DNA from 2 places in the Streptomyces sp. NPDC044984 genome. Region 1 is predicted to be linked to the other one. Evidence: riboswitches for the same ligand, from Rfam matches in the RefSeq annotation. Region 1 holds a riboswitch; the other holds the start of a gene.
The links. Region 1 has a riboswitch for thiamine pyrophosphate ahead of thiO (glycine oxidase ThiO). Riboswitches for the same ligand answer to the same signal wherever they lie in the genome.
Positions count from the first base shown of each region.

Region 2: linked by a shared signal. The riboswitch ahead of AB0A94_RS05225 (thiamine ABC transporter substrate-binding protein) and the one ahead of thiO (glycine oxidase ThiO) in region 1 are both predicted to bind thiamine pyrophosphate.

Region 1 is NZ_JBEZBE010000011.1:43,638-50,581, reverse strand. It holds gene AB0A94_RS14330 (Rv2175c family DNA-binding protein) at 1-221, opposite strand, end outside; gene AB0A94_RS14325 (FAD-dependent oxidoreductase) at 298-1,539, opposite strand; gene AB0A94_RS14320 (hypothetical protein) at 1,572-1,910, opposite strand; TPP riboswitch at 1,953-2,064, shown strand; gene thiO (glycine oxidase ThiO) at 2,062-3,228, shown strand; gene thiS (sulfur carrier protein ThiS) at 3,225-3,425, shown strand; gene AB0A94_RS14305 (thiazole synthase) at 3,428-4,222, shown strand; gene pknB (Stk1 family PASTA domain-containing Ser/Thr kinase) at 4,446-6,371, shown strand; gene AB0A94_RS14295 (deoxyribonuclease IV) at 6,406-6,944, shown strand, end outside.
Region 2 is NZ_JBEZBE010000003.1:289,447-296,390, forward strand. It holds gene pyrH (UMP kinase) at 186-944, shown strand; gene frr (ribosome recycling factor) at 1,066-1,623, shown strand; gene AB0A94_RS05215 (phosphatidate cytidylyltransferase) at 1,623-2,747, shown strand; gene rlmN (23S rRNA (adenine(2503)-C(2))-methyltransferase RlmN) at 2,906-4,018, shown strand; TPP riboswitch at 4,054-4,159, shown strand; gene AB0A94_RS05225 (thiamine ABC transporter substrate-binding protein) at 4,240-5,322, shown strand; gene AB0A94_RS05230 (iron ABC transporter permease) at 5,370-6,944, shown strand, end outside.

The DNA of each region.
Region 1 (6,944 bases):
AGCGTCAGGGTTCCGGTCAGGCCCTTGACGATCTTGTCCCCGTCGATGAAGGCGGCGGGCACGTGCAGCGCGCGGTTCTCACCCCGGCGCACGGCGATGAGCTGGCCCTCCTTGACCAGCTGCCGGACGCGCGTCACCTCGACGCCGAACATCTCGGCGATGTCGGGGAGAGTGAGCCAGGCGGGGACGAGAGCATCGATCTTTGCGTCAATCTCGGTCACGGGACAAGCCTGCCATCTGCCACTGACAGTCGGAAGTCAGCCCCGCCCACCTGGGCGGACGCGCCGGGCCGGGGTGTCACGCCGTCGCCGACTTCAGGGGCCGCGCCGGGTCCGCCAGCAGCTCCGCGTCCATCGCCGTGCCCGCCTCGATCAGCCTGCGCCCCTGCGCCAGGTCCCGGGGCCGTCCCACCGCGAGCAGCGCGACCAGGCGGGACTCCCGCAGCCAGCAGACGCTCCACGCCGCCTCGGCGGGGTCCCCGCGCCACACCATCCGGTCGGCGCCCGCGTGGTGCCCCGCGTACTGCACGAAACGCCCGAACTGCTCGGACCAGAAGTACGGCACCGGATCGTAGACCGCCGGCTCCCGGCCGGTGGGCGCGCCCAGGACGTTCACGGCGACCGTGCGCGGCCCCTGGAGGGCGTTGTCCCAGTGGTGGACCAGCAGGCGCTCGCCGTAGCGCCCGGACGGGAAGGACGCGCAGTCGCCGACCGCGTACACGTCCGGCAGGGAGGTCGCCAGATGACGGTCGGCGGCGACCTCCCCGTGCGCCCCGAACTCGATCCCGGAGCCCGCCAGCCAGGCGGTGGCGGGCCGGGCCCCGATGCCGACGACCACGGCGCCCGCGGGCAGCCGCGTACCGTCGTCCAGGACCACGGTGCCGGGCTCGACGCGCTCCACGCGCGCGTGCGTGCGCAGCGTGACGCCGGCCTCCGCGTACCAGGCGGCCATCGGGGCGGCCACCCCGGCGGGCAGCACCCCGGTGAGCGGCCGCTCCTCGGCCTCCACGACGGTGACCGCGCAGCCCGCCTCGCGGGCCGCCGTGGCGAACTCCGCGCCGATCCAGCCGGCGCCGACCACCACGATGTCGTGCTGCCGCGCGAGCACCGGCCGCAGCCGCGCGGCGTCGTCCAGGGTGCGCAGCAGATGCACGCCGGGCACGCCCTCCGTGCCCGGCAGCCGGACCGGTTCCGCGCCGGTGGCGACCACCAGGACGTCGTACGGGACGGGCCCGGCCTCCGTGTCCAGCTCGTGGTCGCCGGGGCGCAGGCCGAGCACCTCGCAGCCGAGCCGCAGTTCGATGCCGGCGTCCTCGAAGTCGACGTCGAAGGCGGAGTCCTCGGCCTTGCCCAGCAGCACCGCCTTGGACAACGGCGGCCGGTCGTACGGCTGGTGGGGTTCCGCACCGATCAGGGTCACGGTGCCGGTGAAACCCTGCTCCCGCAGGGCGAGGGCGGTCTGCACGCCGGCCATGCCCGCGCCCGCCACCACCACCCGCCGCGGCTCCGGCCCTCCCGGCTGCTGCGTCTGCTCGCTCACCCGATCACCTTAGACACCCGGCACGGCATCGATCAGCCGAGCTGCTCCACCACGCTCGTCCCGCTGCCCGGCTGCGACTCCCACGCCCAGCTCTCCTCCAGCCGTACCCGTCCGTCGGGCAGCTCCACGACCGTCGACACGCAGTGCCCCGAGGAGGTGGTGCCGTCCCGCTTCAGCTGCACGTACCGGAAGTCCAGCCGGTCCCCCGCGCGGGTGCCCACCAAGTGCCCGCGCACGACGTCGCCGCCCGCGTACTCGGCCCAGATCTCACCGCCCCGCTCGTGGTAGACGAAGCGGGTGCGGGTGCCGACCTGGCCGGGGGCCTGGTCGGCCACGGGGGCGAGGACGAGTCCGTCGAGCGATGGTGCCACGCGGGGGCTCCCTTACAAGCGCGTTGCTAGGGTGGCCAACGTACAAGCACTCGCGGGAGCCCGGACGCACCGGGCTGAGAGGGAGGCTGGCGGCCTCCGACCGTACGAACCTGATCCGGGTCATGCCGGCGAAGGGAGGGGCTGGACGCCCATGTCGCCCACGCGCACCTCAGACGTCCTCGTCGTCGGGGGCGGAATCATCGGTCTGGTCACGGCCTGGCGGGCCGCGCAGCGCGGTCTCGCCACGACCGTGGTGGACCCCGAGCCGGGCGGCGGCGCCGCCGAGGTGGCCGCCGGGATGCTGGCCGCCGTCACGGAACTGCACTACGGCGAGGAGACCCTGCTCGGTCTGAACCTCGCCTCCGCGCGGCGCTATCCCGGCTTCGCGGCCGAGCTGACCGAGCTGACCGGCCACGACCTCGGCTACCGCGCGTGCGGCACGCTCGCCGTGGCACTGGACGCCGACGACCGCGCCCACCTGCGGGAACTGCACGCCCTGCAGCAGCGCTCCGGGCTGGACTCGCAGTGGCTGTCCGGGCGGGAATGCCGGCGCCTGGAGCCGATGCTCGCGCCGGGCGTGCGCGGCGGCCTGCGGGTGGACGGCGACCACCAGATCGATCCGCGGCGGCTGGCGGCCGCGCTGGTCACCGCCTGTGAGCGCATGGGCGTGACCGTCCACCGTGCCTGGGCCGAGCGGCTCGTCGTCGCGGGAGACCGCGCGACGGGCGTGGTCACGGCCGACGGCACCGGCCTCGGCGCCGGGCAGGTGGTGCTCGCCGCGGGCAGCCTCAGCGGGCGGCTCGCGGGCGTCCCCACGGACGTGCTGCCGCCGGTGCGCCCCGTGAAGGGGCAGGTCGTACGGCTGACGATGCCCGCGCGGCACGGTCCCTTCCTGAGCCGGACCGTGCGGGCCGTGGTGCGCGGCAGCCACGTCTACCTGGTGCCGCGCGGGAACGGCGAGCTGGTGGTCGGGGCGACCAGCGAGGAGATGGGCTGGGACACGACGGTGACCGCGGGCGGCGTGTACGAGCTGCTGCGCGACGCCCACGAGCTGGTCCCCGGCATCACCGAGCTGCCGCTGACCGAGACCCGGGCCGGACTGCGTCCCGGCTCCCCCGACAACGCGCCGCTGCTCGGCCCGACCGGTCTCGAGGGGCTGCTGCTGGCCACCGGCCACTACCGCAACGGCGTCCTGCTGACGCCGGTCACCGGCGATGTCATGGCGGAGGTCCTGACCACCGGCGCCCTGCCGGAGGTGGCCCGTCCGTTCACCCCACGGCGCTTCGGCGCCGCCGTCCGCACGGAGCAGCCCGCATGAACGTCTCGGTCAACGGGGAGCGCCGGGAGTTCCCGCCCGGCACCGCTCTCGACCTCGTCGTGAAGTCACTCACCGCGGCGCCCTCGGGGGTGGCCGCCGCCCTCAACGAAACCGTCGTCCCGCGCGCGCAGTGGCCCGCCACGCCCCTCCGTGAGGGTGACCGCGTGGAAGTCCTGACCGCCGTCCAGGGAGGTTGACCATGGCCGACGATCCGCTCCTCCTCGGCGGTACGTCCCTCACGTCCCGCCTGATCATGGGCACCGGCGGGGCGCCGAGCCTCGACGTGCTGGAGCGGGCGCTGGTGGCGTCCGGGACGGAGCTGACGACCGTCGCGATGCGGCGCGTGGACCCCTCGGTGCACGGGTCCGTGCTGTCGGTGTTGGAGAGGCTGGGCATCCGGGTGCTGCCGAACACTGCGGGGTGCTTCACCGCCGGGGAGGCGGTGCTCACCGCGCGTCTCGCGCGGGAGGCGCTCGGCACGGACCTGGTCAAGCTGGAGGTCATCGCCGACGAGCGGACCCTGCTGCCGGACCCGGTCGAGCTGCTGGACGCGGCGGAGACGCTGGTCGACGACGGGTTCACGGTGCTGCCGTACACGAACGACGATCCGGTGCTGGCGCGGAAGCTGGAGGACGTGGGGTGCGCGGCGGTCATGCCGCTGGGGTCGCCGATCGGGTCGGGGCTGGGGATCCGCAACCCGCACAACTTCGAGTTGATCGTGGAGCGGGCGGGGGTGCCGGTGATCCTGGACGCGGGGGCGGGGACCGCGTCGGACGTGGCGCTGGCGATGGAGCTGGGGTGTGCGGGGGTGATGCTGGCGTCCGCCGTCACCCGGGCGCAGGAGCCGGTGCTGATGGCTTCCGCGATGCGGGGGGCGGTGGAGGCGGGGCGGTTGGCCCGACTGGCGGGGCGGATTCCCCGGCGGTGGTACGCCGAGGCGTCGTCTCCCGCGGAGGGCTTGGCCGTGCTGGATCCGGAGCGGCCTGCTTTCTAGGCGCCGCTGCGGACAGTCGTGCCGCTGGGGCGATGGGGGTCCCCCGCTCGAGCGGAGCCGAGAGTGGGGGAGGGTGGGCGCAGCGGCACCCGGTAAGCGCGGCGAGCGAAACTCACCCCCGGCAGAGCACGACCGGCCGCAGCCAGGTAACACAGGTCACAGGTCCGCTCCAACAGCGGTTGAACGGGGCGGGGGTGTCGGTGGGGCCTCGTAGACTCGCTGCGTGGACACGACCCTTCAGGACCCTCTGGTCGGGCAGGTGCTCGACGGCCGGTACCGCGTCGAGGCGCGGATCGCGGTCGGCGGGATGGCCACGGTCTACCGGGCCGTGGACACCCGTCTGGACCGCATCCTCGCGCTCAAGGTGATGCACCCCTCCCTCGCGGCCGACGGCTCGTTCGTCGAGCGGTTCATCCGCGAGGCGAAGTCGGTCGCCCGGCTGGCCCACCCCAACGTGGTGCAGGTCTTCGACCAGGGCACCGACGGGGCGTACGTCTACCTGGCGATGGAGTACGTCGCCGGCTGCACCCTGCGCGACGTGCTGCGCGAGCGCGGGGCGCTCCAGCCGCGCGCCGCGCTGGACATCCTGGAGCCGGTGCTGGCCGCGCTCGGCGCCGCGCACCGGGCCGGGTTCGTGCACCGCGACATGAAGCCCGAGAACGTGCTGATCGGGGACGACGGCCGGGTCAAGGTCGCCGACTTCGGGCTGGTCCGGGCCGTGGACTCGGTGACGAACACCACGGGCACCGTGCTGGGCACGGTCTCGTACCTGGCCCCGGAGCAGATCGAGAACGGTGTCGCCGACCCCCGCGTGGACGTCTACGCCTGCGGCATCCTGCTCTACGAGATGCTGACCGGCGAGAGGCCGCACGACGGCGACTCCCCCGCGATCGTGCTCTACAAGCACCTGCACGACGACGTGCCGGCCCCGTCGGCCGCCGTGCCCGGCATGGCGTACGAGCTGGACGAGCTGGTCGCGTCGGCGACCGCCCGCAACCCCGAGGTCCGCCCGTGCGACGCGGTGGCGCTGCTCGCGCAGGTCCGCGCGGGGCGCGGCCGGCTCACCGCCGAGCAGCTCGACACGGTGCCGCCGCAGGCGCTGGCGTCGGAGCACGACAACGCGGAGGACCGTACGAGCGTCATCCCGCGCTCCCTGACGGTGCCCCGCCCGCTGCCCGTCAACGAGGACGAGCCCGCGGACCCCGTGCACCGCACCAGCCGGTTCTCCTCCCCGCCGCCGCTGCCGCCGCGGCGCCGGACGGCGCTGCGGCGCGGTCCGATGGCGATCGTCGTGGCCGTGCTGCTGGTCCTCGGGGTCGGCACGGGAATCTGGTACATCAACTCCGGCCAGTTCACCAAGGTCCCGCCGCTGCTGGGGAAGACCGAGCAGGAGGCCAGGGACCGGCTGTCGGACACCGGGCTGGAGGCCGGCCAGGTGACGGAGGCGTACAGCGACACCGTGGAGCGGGGCACGGTGATCAGCACCGACCCGAAGGCGGGCGCCCGCATCCGCGGCAACGACTCGGTGTCGCTGACCCTCTCCAAGGGTCCGCAGACCGTGCGGGTGCCCGACCTCGACGGCTACCCGCTGGACAAGGCGCGGGACCTGCTGAAGGACGACGGTCTGGAGCCGGGCATGGTGACCCGGGCGTTCAGCGGGACCGTGGCCCGGGGCTCGGTGGTCTCCACGGAGCCGGGCAAGGGCACCGAGGTCCGCGCGGGCTCGGCGGTGGCGCTGACCGTGAGCAAGGGCAGCCCGGTGGACGTGCCGGACGTGACCGGCGACGACGCGGAGGACGCCCGCGCGGAGCTGGAGGAGGCCGGCCTCGAGGTGAAGGTCGCCGCCGAGCGGGTCAACTCCGAGCACGACGCCGGACAGGTGGCCCGGCAGACCCCGGGCGCGGGCCGGCAGGCCGCCGAGGGCGACACCGTGACGCTGACGCTGTCCAAGGGCCCCGAGATGATCGAGGTGCCGGACGTGATCGGCGACAGCGTGGACGAGGCCAAGGAGAAGCTGGAGGACGCCGGGTTCGGCGTGGACGAGGACCGCGGGCTGCTCGGATTCTTCGGCGACACCGTCAAGGGCCAGTCCGTGGACGGCGGGGACACCGCGCCCAAGGGGTCGACGATCACCATCGAGATCCGCTGACGGACGGGGCCGGTGCGCGTGGCACCCTTGACGGGTGAAGAGTCACCTGTCCGGCCCCGCCCGCAACCCGGTCGGCGGCCATGTGCCCGTGGCCGGCGGACTGCACTCCGTCGGCCTGTCCTACGCCCGTGAGCTGGACGCCGAGACCGTGCAGGTCTTCGTCGCCAATCCGCGCGGCTGGGCCACCCCGGCCGGCAATCCGAAGCAGGACGAGGCGTTCCGCGCGGCCTGTGCGGACGGCTCGATCCCGGCGTACGTGCACGCCCCGTATCTGATCAACTTCGGGTCCCACACCGAGGCGACCGTCGAGCGGTCCGTGGAGTCGCTGCGGCACTCGCTGCGGCGCGGCCGGGAGATCGGCGCGCTGGGCGTGGTGGTGCACACGGGCAGCGCGACCGGCGGGCGGGAGCGTCCGGTGGCGCTGAAGCAGGTGCGGGAGCACATGCTGCCGCTGCTCGACGAGCTCACCCATGACGACGACCCGTTCCTGCTGCTGGAGTCGACGGCCGGCCAGGGCGCCTCGCTGTGCTCACGGACCTGGGACTTCGGACCGTACTTCGAGGCGCTGGACGC
Region 2 (6,944 bases), on a different contig from region 1:
GTCCGTACCGCGACGGGCGCGCGACCCCGATAGGGTCGACAGCAGTCGTTCGGACACGCGCACGCGCGCGTGCCGGACGACAGCAGATCTGACGAGGAGGCCATTGCCGCATGGGATGCGAACCACGCCCCACCGGCAATGGCCTTCTTCGTATGTGCAACACGTGAAAGAGGCGGGATCCGACGATGACCACCAAGGCTGAGAAGAGCGACGACGGCAAAGTACGCGGCCGGTTTCTGCTGAAGCTGTCCGGAGAGGCCTTCTCCGGTGGCGGAGGCCTGGGCGTCGATCCCGACGTGGTGCACGCCATCGCGCGTGAGATCGCGGCCGTCGTACGGGACGGCGCGCAGATCGCGATCGTCATCGGCGGCGGGAACTTCTTCCGCGGCGCCGAGCTCCAGGTGCGCGGCATGGACCGCGCGCGCTCCGACTACATGGGCATGCTCGGCACCGTGATGAACTGCCTCGCCCTCCAGGACTTCCTGGAGAAGGAGGGCGTCGACTGCCGCGTGCAGACCGCCATCACCATGGGGCAGGTCGCCGAGCCCTACATCCCGCTGCGCGCCGTACGGCACCTGGAGAAGGGCCGTGTGGTCATCTTCGGCGCCGGTATGGGCATGCCGTACTTCTCCACCGACACCACCGCCGCCCAGCGCGCCCTGGAGATCGACGCCGAGGCGCTGCTCATGGGCAAGAACGGTGTGGACGGCGTCTACGACTCCGACCCGAAGACCAACCCCGACGCCGTGAAGTTCGACGCGCTCGGCTACGGCGAGGTCATCACCCGGGACCTGAAGGTCGCCGACGCCACGGCCGTCACGCTCTGCCGTGACAACAGCCTCCCGATCGTCGTCTTCGAGCTTCTGAAGGAGGGCAATATCGCCCGCGCCGTCAAGGGTGAGAAGATCGGCACGCTGGTGGGCGACCAAGCCGGCCGCAGCTGACCGGGGGATGGACAATGTCCTGCCGGTCGGGAACCGTGCAGGAAGAAGACGCGACGCAGCCGGCCGCCGCCCCTGAAGAGGAACCGCGGCCGGGCCTACTCAAGACACGCAGGAGCAAGTGGTGATCGAAGAGACCCTCCTCGAGGCCGAGGAGAAGATGGAGAAGGCCGTCGTGGTCGCCAAGGAGGACTTCGCCGCGATCCGCACCGGCCGTGCGCACCCGGCGATGTTCAACAAGATCGTGGCCGACTACTACGGCGCGCCGACGCCGATCAACCAGCTGGCCTCGTTCTCCGTGCCCGAGCCGCGCATGGCCGTGGTGACGCCGTTCGACAAGAGCGCGCTGCGCAACATCGAGCAGGCGATCCGCGACTCGGACCTGGGCGTCAACCCGAGCAACGACGGCAACATCATCAGGGTGGTGTTCCCCGAGCTCACCGAGGAGCGCCGCCGTGACTACATCAAGGTCGCCAAGGGCAAGGGTGAGGACGCCAAGGTCTCCATCCGCTCCGTGCGCCGCAAGGCCAAGGACGCCATCGACAAGCTGATCAAGGACGGCGAGGTCGGCGAGGACGAGGGCCGCCGTGCGGAGAAGGAGCTCGACGACACCACCGCGAAGTACGTCGCCCAGGTGGACGAGCTCCTGAAGCACAAGGAAGCGGAGCTGCTCGAGGTCTGATGAACGACTCTTCCTGGGGGACGCCGCAGACCGGGTACTGGGGGCCGTCCGACCACGGGCAAGGCTGGGGGGCCGCTCCGGCGGGTCCCGCGTACGATGCGCACAACGCGCAGCACACGCGTCCCATGCCCATCGTGCCCGACGTACCCGAACACGGCGGAGACCAGGATGTGGACCGGGGGGCCGCTCGGCTGAGCGGCCCCCCGTTCCGAGACGAGCCGACGCGGGCCCGCCCCCTTCCGGGGGAGGTGCCGCAGAATCCGGAGCCCATGCCCGACGCCCCGCAGCCGGCACCCGCACCGCAGAAGAAGAGCGCGGGGCGGGACCTCGGCGCCGCGATAGGCGTCGGCGTCGGACTCGGCGTGGTGATCGTCGCGTCGCTGTTCGTCGTCAAGGCGGTCTTCGTCGGCGTGGTCGCGCTCGCCGTGGTGGTGGGCCTGTGGGAGCTGACGTCGCGGCTGCGGGAGCGCAAGGGCATCAAGGCGCCCCTGGTACCGCTCGCGCTGGGCGGTGCGGCCATGGTCGTCGCCGGGTACGTCCGGGGGGCCGAGGGCGCGTGGGTCGCCGTGGCGCTCACCGCGCTGGCGGTGCTGGTCTGGCGCATGGCGGCGCCGCCCGAGGGCTACCTCAAGGACGTCACGGCGGGCGTCTTCGCGGCGTTCTACGTGCCGTTCCTGGCGACCTTCGTCGCGATGATGCTCACCGCCGACGACGGCCCGTGGCGCGTCCTGACCTTCCTGCTGCTGACGGTCGTCAGCGACACCGGCGCGTACGCGGTCGGCTGGCGCTTCGGCAGGACCAAGCTCGCCCCGCGCATCAGCCCCGGCAAGACCCGCGAGGGCCTGCTGGGCGCGGTGTCGTTCGCGATGGTCGTCGGCGCGCTGTGCATGGAGTTCCTGATCGACGGCGGCAGCTGGTGGCAGGGCCTGCTGCTGGGCCTCGCGGTCGCGGCCAGCGCCACACTGGGCGACCTGGGCGAGTCCATGATCAAGCGGGACCTGGGCATCAAGGACATGGGCACGCTGCTCCCGGGGCACGGGGGCATCATGGACCGCCTGGACTCCCTGCTGCCGACGGCACCGGTGGTGTGGCTGCTGCTGGTGATCTTCGTCGGATCGGGTTGACGGCGAACAGGTACTCTGGAAGGGCTCGCGGTGTACCGCGGGCCCTTCCGTACGTTCCCGCCCCGCGCGGGTCGTCTCCTGGCCCAGGCACAGTGGTGCCGTCGTCCCCGCCCGTGCGGAGTGAGCCAGGCCCCGTCGTCCTGAGGAGTTGCCCGACCGTGGCCCGTCCCGTTCCCGGTGAGCTCACCTTCGTCGCCCCCCGCGGAGCGAAGAAGCCGCCGCGGCACCTCGCCGATCTCACGCCCGCCGAGCGCAAGGAGGCGGTCGCCGCGGCCGGCGAGAAGCCGTTCCGCGCCAAGCAGCTCTCGCAGCACTACTTCGCGCGGTACGCGCACGACCCGGAGCAGTGGACCGACATCCCCGCCGGCTCGCGCGGCAAGCTGCAGGAAGCGCTGCTTCCGGAGCTGATGACGGTCGTCCGGCACCTGTCGACCGACCAGGGCACCACCCGCAAGACGCTGTGGAAGCTGTTCGACGGCACCCTCGTCGAGTCCGTCCTGATGCGCTACCCGGACCGGGTGACGATGTGCATCAGCTCCCAGGCGGGCTGCGGGATGAACTGCCCGTTCTGCGCCACCGGGCAGGCCGGGCTGGACCGCAACCTGTCCACCGCCGAGATCGTGCACCAGATCGTGGACGGGATGCGGGCGCTCCGGGACGGCGAGGTGCCCGGTGGCCCGGCGCGGCTGAGCAACATCGTGTTCATGGGCATGGGCGAGCCGCTCGCCAACTACAACCGGGTCGTGGGCGCCATCCGCCGCCTCACCGACCCCGAGCCGGACGGGCTCGGCCTGTCCCAGCGCGGCATCACCGTGTCCACCGTCGGTCTCGTCCCGGCGATCCACCGGTTCTCCGACGAGGGCTTCAAGTGCCGGCTCGCCATCTCGCTGCACGCCCCCGACGACGAACTGCGCGACACCCTCGTCCCCGTGAACACGCGGTGGAAGGTGCGCGAGGTGCTCGACGCCGGGTTCGAGTACGCGGCCAAGTCGGGGCGGCGGCTGTCCATCGAGTACGCCCTCATCCGGGACATCAACGACCAGGCCTGGCGCGGTGACCGGCTCGGACGGATGCTCAAGGGCCGACCGGTGCACGTCAACCTCATCCCGCTCAACCCCACCCCCGGCTCCAAGTGGACCGCCTCCCGTCCCGAGGACGAGAAGGCGTTCGTGGAGGCGATCGCCGCGCACGGTGTGCCGGTGACGATCCGGGACACCCGTGGACAGGAGATCGACGGGGCGTGTGGTCAGCTCGCCGCGAGCGAGAGGTAATGTGACTCGCGTAAGCCAGAGGTAAGCACATCTTCATATTCCGACAGGGGAGCGCCACAGCGCTGAGAGTGCGGCACCGGCCGCAGACCCTCCGAACCTGGCCCAGGTCATTCTGGGTAGGGAGATCGGTCATCACTCGAGCTGTTGCGCCCTGCCCGGGACCCCGCAGCGGGGACCCGGGCAGGGCCGCGTCTCTTCCTGGTCACTCCAGGAGGAATCAAGTGGGCATCACCAAGAAGATCACGGTCCTGGCCGTCGGGCTGGGGCTGGTCACGCTGTCCGCGTGCGGGTCGTCCGGCGACGACGACGCGAGCGGTGGCGGGTCCAGGACCGTGACCCTCGTCAGCCACAACTCGTGGGCCGTGTCGAAGGACGTCGTCGCCGCCTTCGAGAAGCAGTCCGGATACAAGCTCAAGGTCCTCGAGGACGGCGACGCCGGGCAGGCCGTGAACAAGGCCGTCCTGACCAAGGACAACCCCCAGGGCGACGTCTTCTTCGGCGTCGACAACACCCTGCTCTCCCGCGCCCTCGACAACGGGCTGTTCCAGCCGTACGAGGCCGAGGGATCGGACGAGGTCCTGCCGGAATACCGGGTGGACCGGGACAAGCACCGGGTCACCCCCGTCGACAGCGGCGACGTCTGCGTCAACTACGACAAGGCGTGGTTCGACGAACACGACCTGACCCCGCCGAAGACCTTCGACGACCTGGTCGAGCCCGAGTACGAGGACCTCCTCGTCGTCGAGAACGCCTCCACCTCCTCGCCCGGCCTCGGCTTCCTGCTCGGCACCGCCGCGCAGTACGGCGACGAGGGCTGGCCGGACTACTGGAAGAAGCTCAAGGCCAACGGCGTCAAGGTGGTCGACGGCTGGGAGCAGGCCTACAACGAGGAGTTCTCCGGCTCGGCCGGCGGCAAGCAGGCCAAGGCCGACCGGCCGCTGGTGGTGTCGTACGCCTCCTCGCCGCCCGCCGAGGTCGTCTACGCCGACCCGAAGCCGGACACCGCGCCCACCGGTGTCGCCGAGGGCACCTGCTTCCGCCAGGTCGAGTACGCGGGCCTGCTGAGCAACGCGAGGAACCCCGAGGGCGGCAAGGCGCTGCTCGACTTCCTGATCAGCAAGCCGTTCCAGGAGGACATGCCGCTCAACATGTTCGTGTACCCGGTGCTGGAGGGCGCCCGGGTGCCCGAGGAGTTCGTGAAGTTCGGGCCGCAGGCGAAGGACCCGCAGACCATGGACCCGGCGAAGATCGCCGACAACCGTGACCAGTGGGTCAAGGCGTGGACCTCGCTCGTACTGAAGTGACGCGGACCGCGGCGAGGCGGCGCGGGAGCGCGGCGCGGCTCGGCCTGATGGCCGTGCCCGTCGCGTTCTTCGCCGTCTTCTTCGCCTACCCCGTCACCGCGATCGTCGCGCGCGGACTGAGGACCGACGGGACCTGGCAGCTCGGACGGATCGGGGACGTACTGGCGCAGTCCGGCGTCCGGCAGGTGCTGTGGTTCACCACCTGGCAGGCCCTCGTCTCCACCGCCCTCACCCTGCTGATCGCCCTGCCCGGCGCGTACGTCTTCGCCCGCTTCGACTTCCCCGGCAAGCAGGTGCTGCGGGCCGTGGTCACCGTGCCGTTCGTGCTGCCGACGGTCGTCGTCGGTACGGCGTTCATGGCGCTCGTCGGACGCGGCGGGCTCCTCGACGAACTGTGGGGACTGCGGCTGGACACCACGGTGTGGGCGATCCTGCTCGCGCACGTCTTCTTCAACTACGCCGTCGTCGTACGCACGGTGGGCGGGCTCTGGTCCCAGCTCGACCCGCGGCAGGAGGAGGCCGCGCGGATGCTCGGCGCCTCGCGGTTCGCGGCCTGGTGGTCCGTCACCCTGCCCGCGCTCGCGCCCGCCGTGGCGGCGGCCGCGCTGATGGTCTTCCTGTTCACCTTCACCTCCTTCGGCGTGGTGCAGATCCTCGGCGGTCCCACCTTCTCCACCCTCGAAGTGGAGATCTACCGGCAGACCTCGGAGATCTTCGACCTGTCCACGGCCGCCGTCCTGACGATGATCCAGTTCGTCGCCGTGGGCGCGATCCTCGCCCTGCACGCCTGGACCGTACGGCGCCGGGAGACCGCGCTGCGGCTGGTGGACGCCTCGGTGACCGCACGCCGGCCGCGCGGCGCCGGGCAGTGGGCGCTGCTGGGCGGAGTCGTCGCCACCGTCGCCGTACTGATCCTGCTGCCGCTCGCGGTGCTGGTGGAACGGTCCTTCGGCGACGCCGGGTCCACCTACTACCGGACGCTGACCGAGGACGACGGGGGAGTGTTCCTCGTCGCGCCGATCGAGGCGGTCGGCAACTCGCTGCGGTACGCCGTCGCCGCCACCGCCATCGCCGTGGTGATCGGCGGGCTCGCGGCCGTGGCGCTGACCCGGCGGGACGCGGGACGGCTGGTGCGCGGCTTCGACGCGCTGCTGATGCTGCCGCTCGGCGTGTCCGCGGTGACCGTCGGCTTCGGCTTCCTCATCGCCCTCGACGAGCCGCCGCTGGACCTCCGTGCCTCCTGGATCCTGGTCCCGCTCGCACAGGCGCTGGTCGGCGTCCCCTTCGTCGTACGGACGATGCTGCCGGTGCTGCGGGCCGTGGACGTACGGCTGCGCGAGGCGGCGGCGGTGCTCGGGGCGTCGCCGTGGCGGGCGTGGCGGGAGGTGGACCTGCCGCTGGTGCGGCGGGCGCTGCTGATCGCCGCCGGATTCGCGTTCGCGGTGTCGCTGGGCGAGTTCGGGGCGACGGTGTTCATCGCGCGGCCGGAGAGTCCGACGCTGCCCGTCGCCGTGGCGCGGCTGCTGGGGCGGCCCGGAGACCTCAACTACGGGCAGGCGATGGCCCTGTCGACGATTCTGATGATCGTGTGCGCGGTGGCGCTGCTCGTGCTGGAGCGGCTG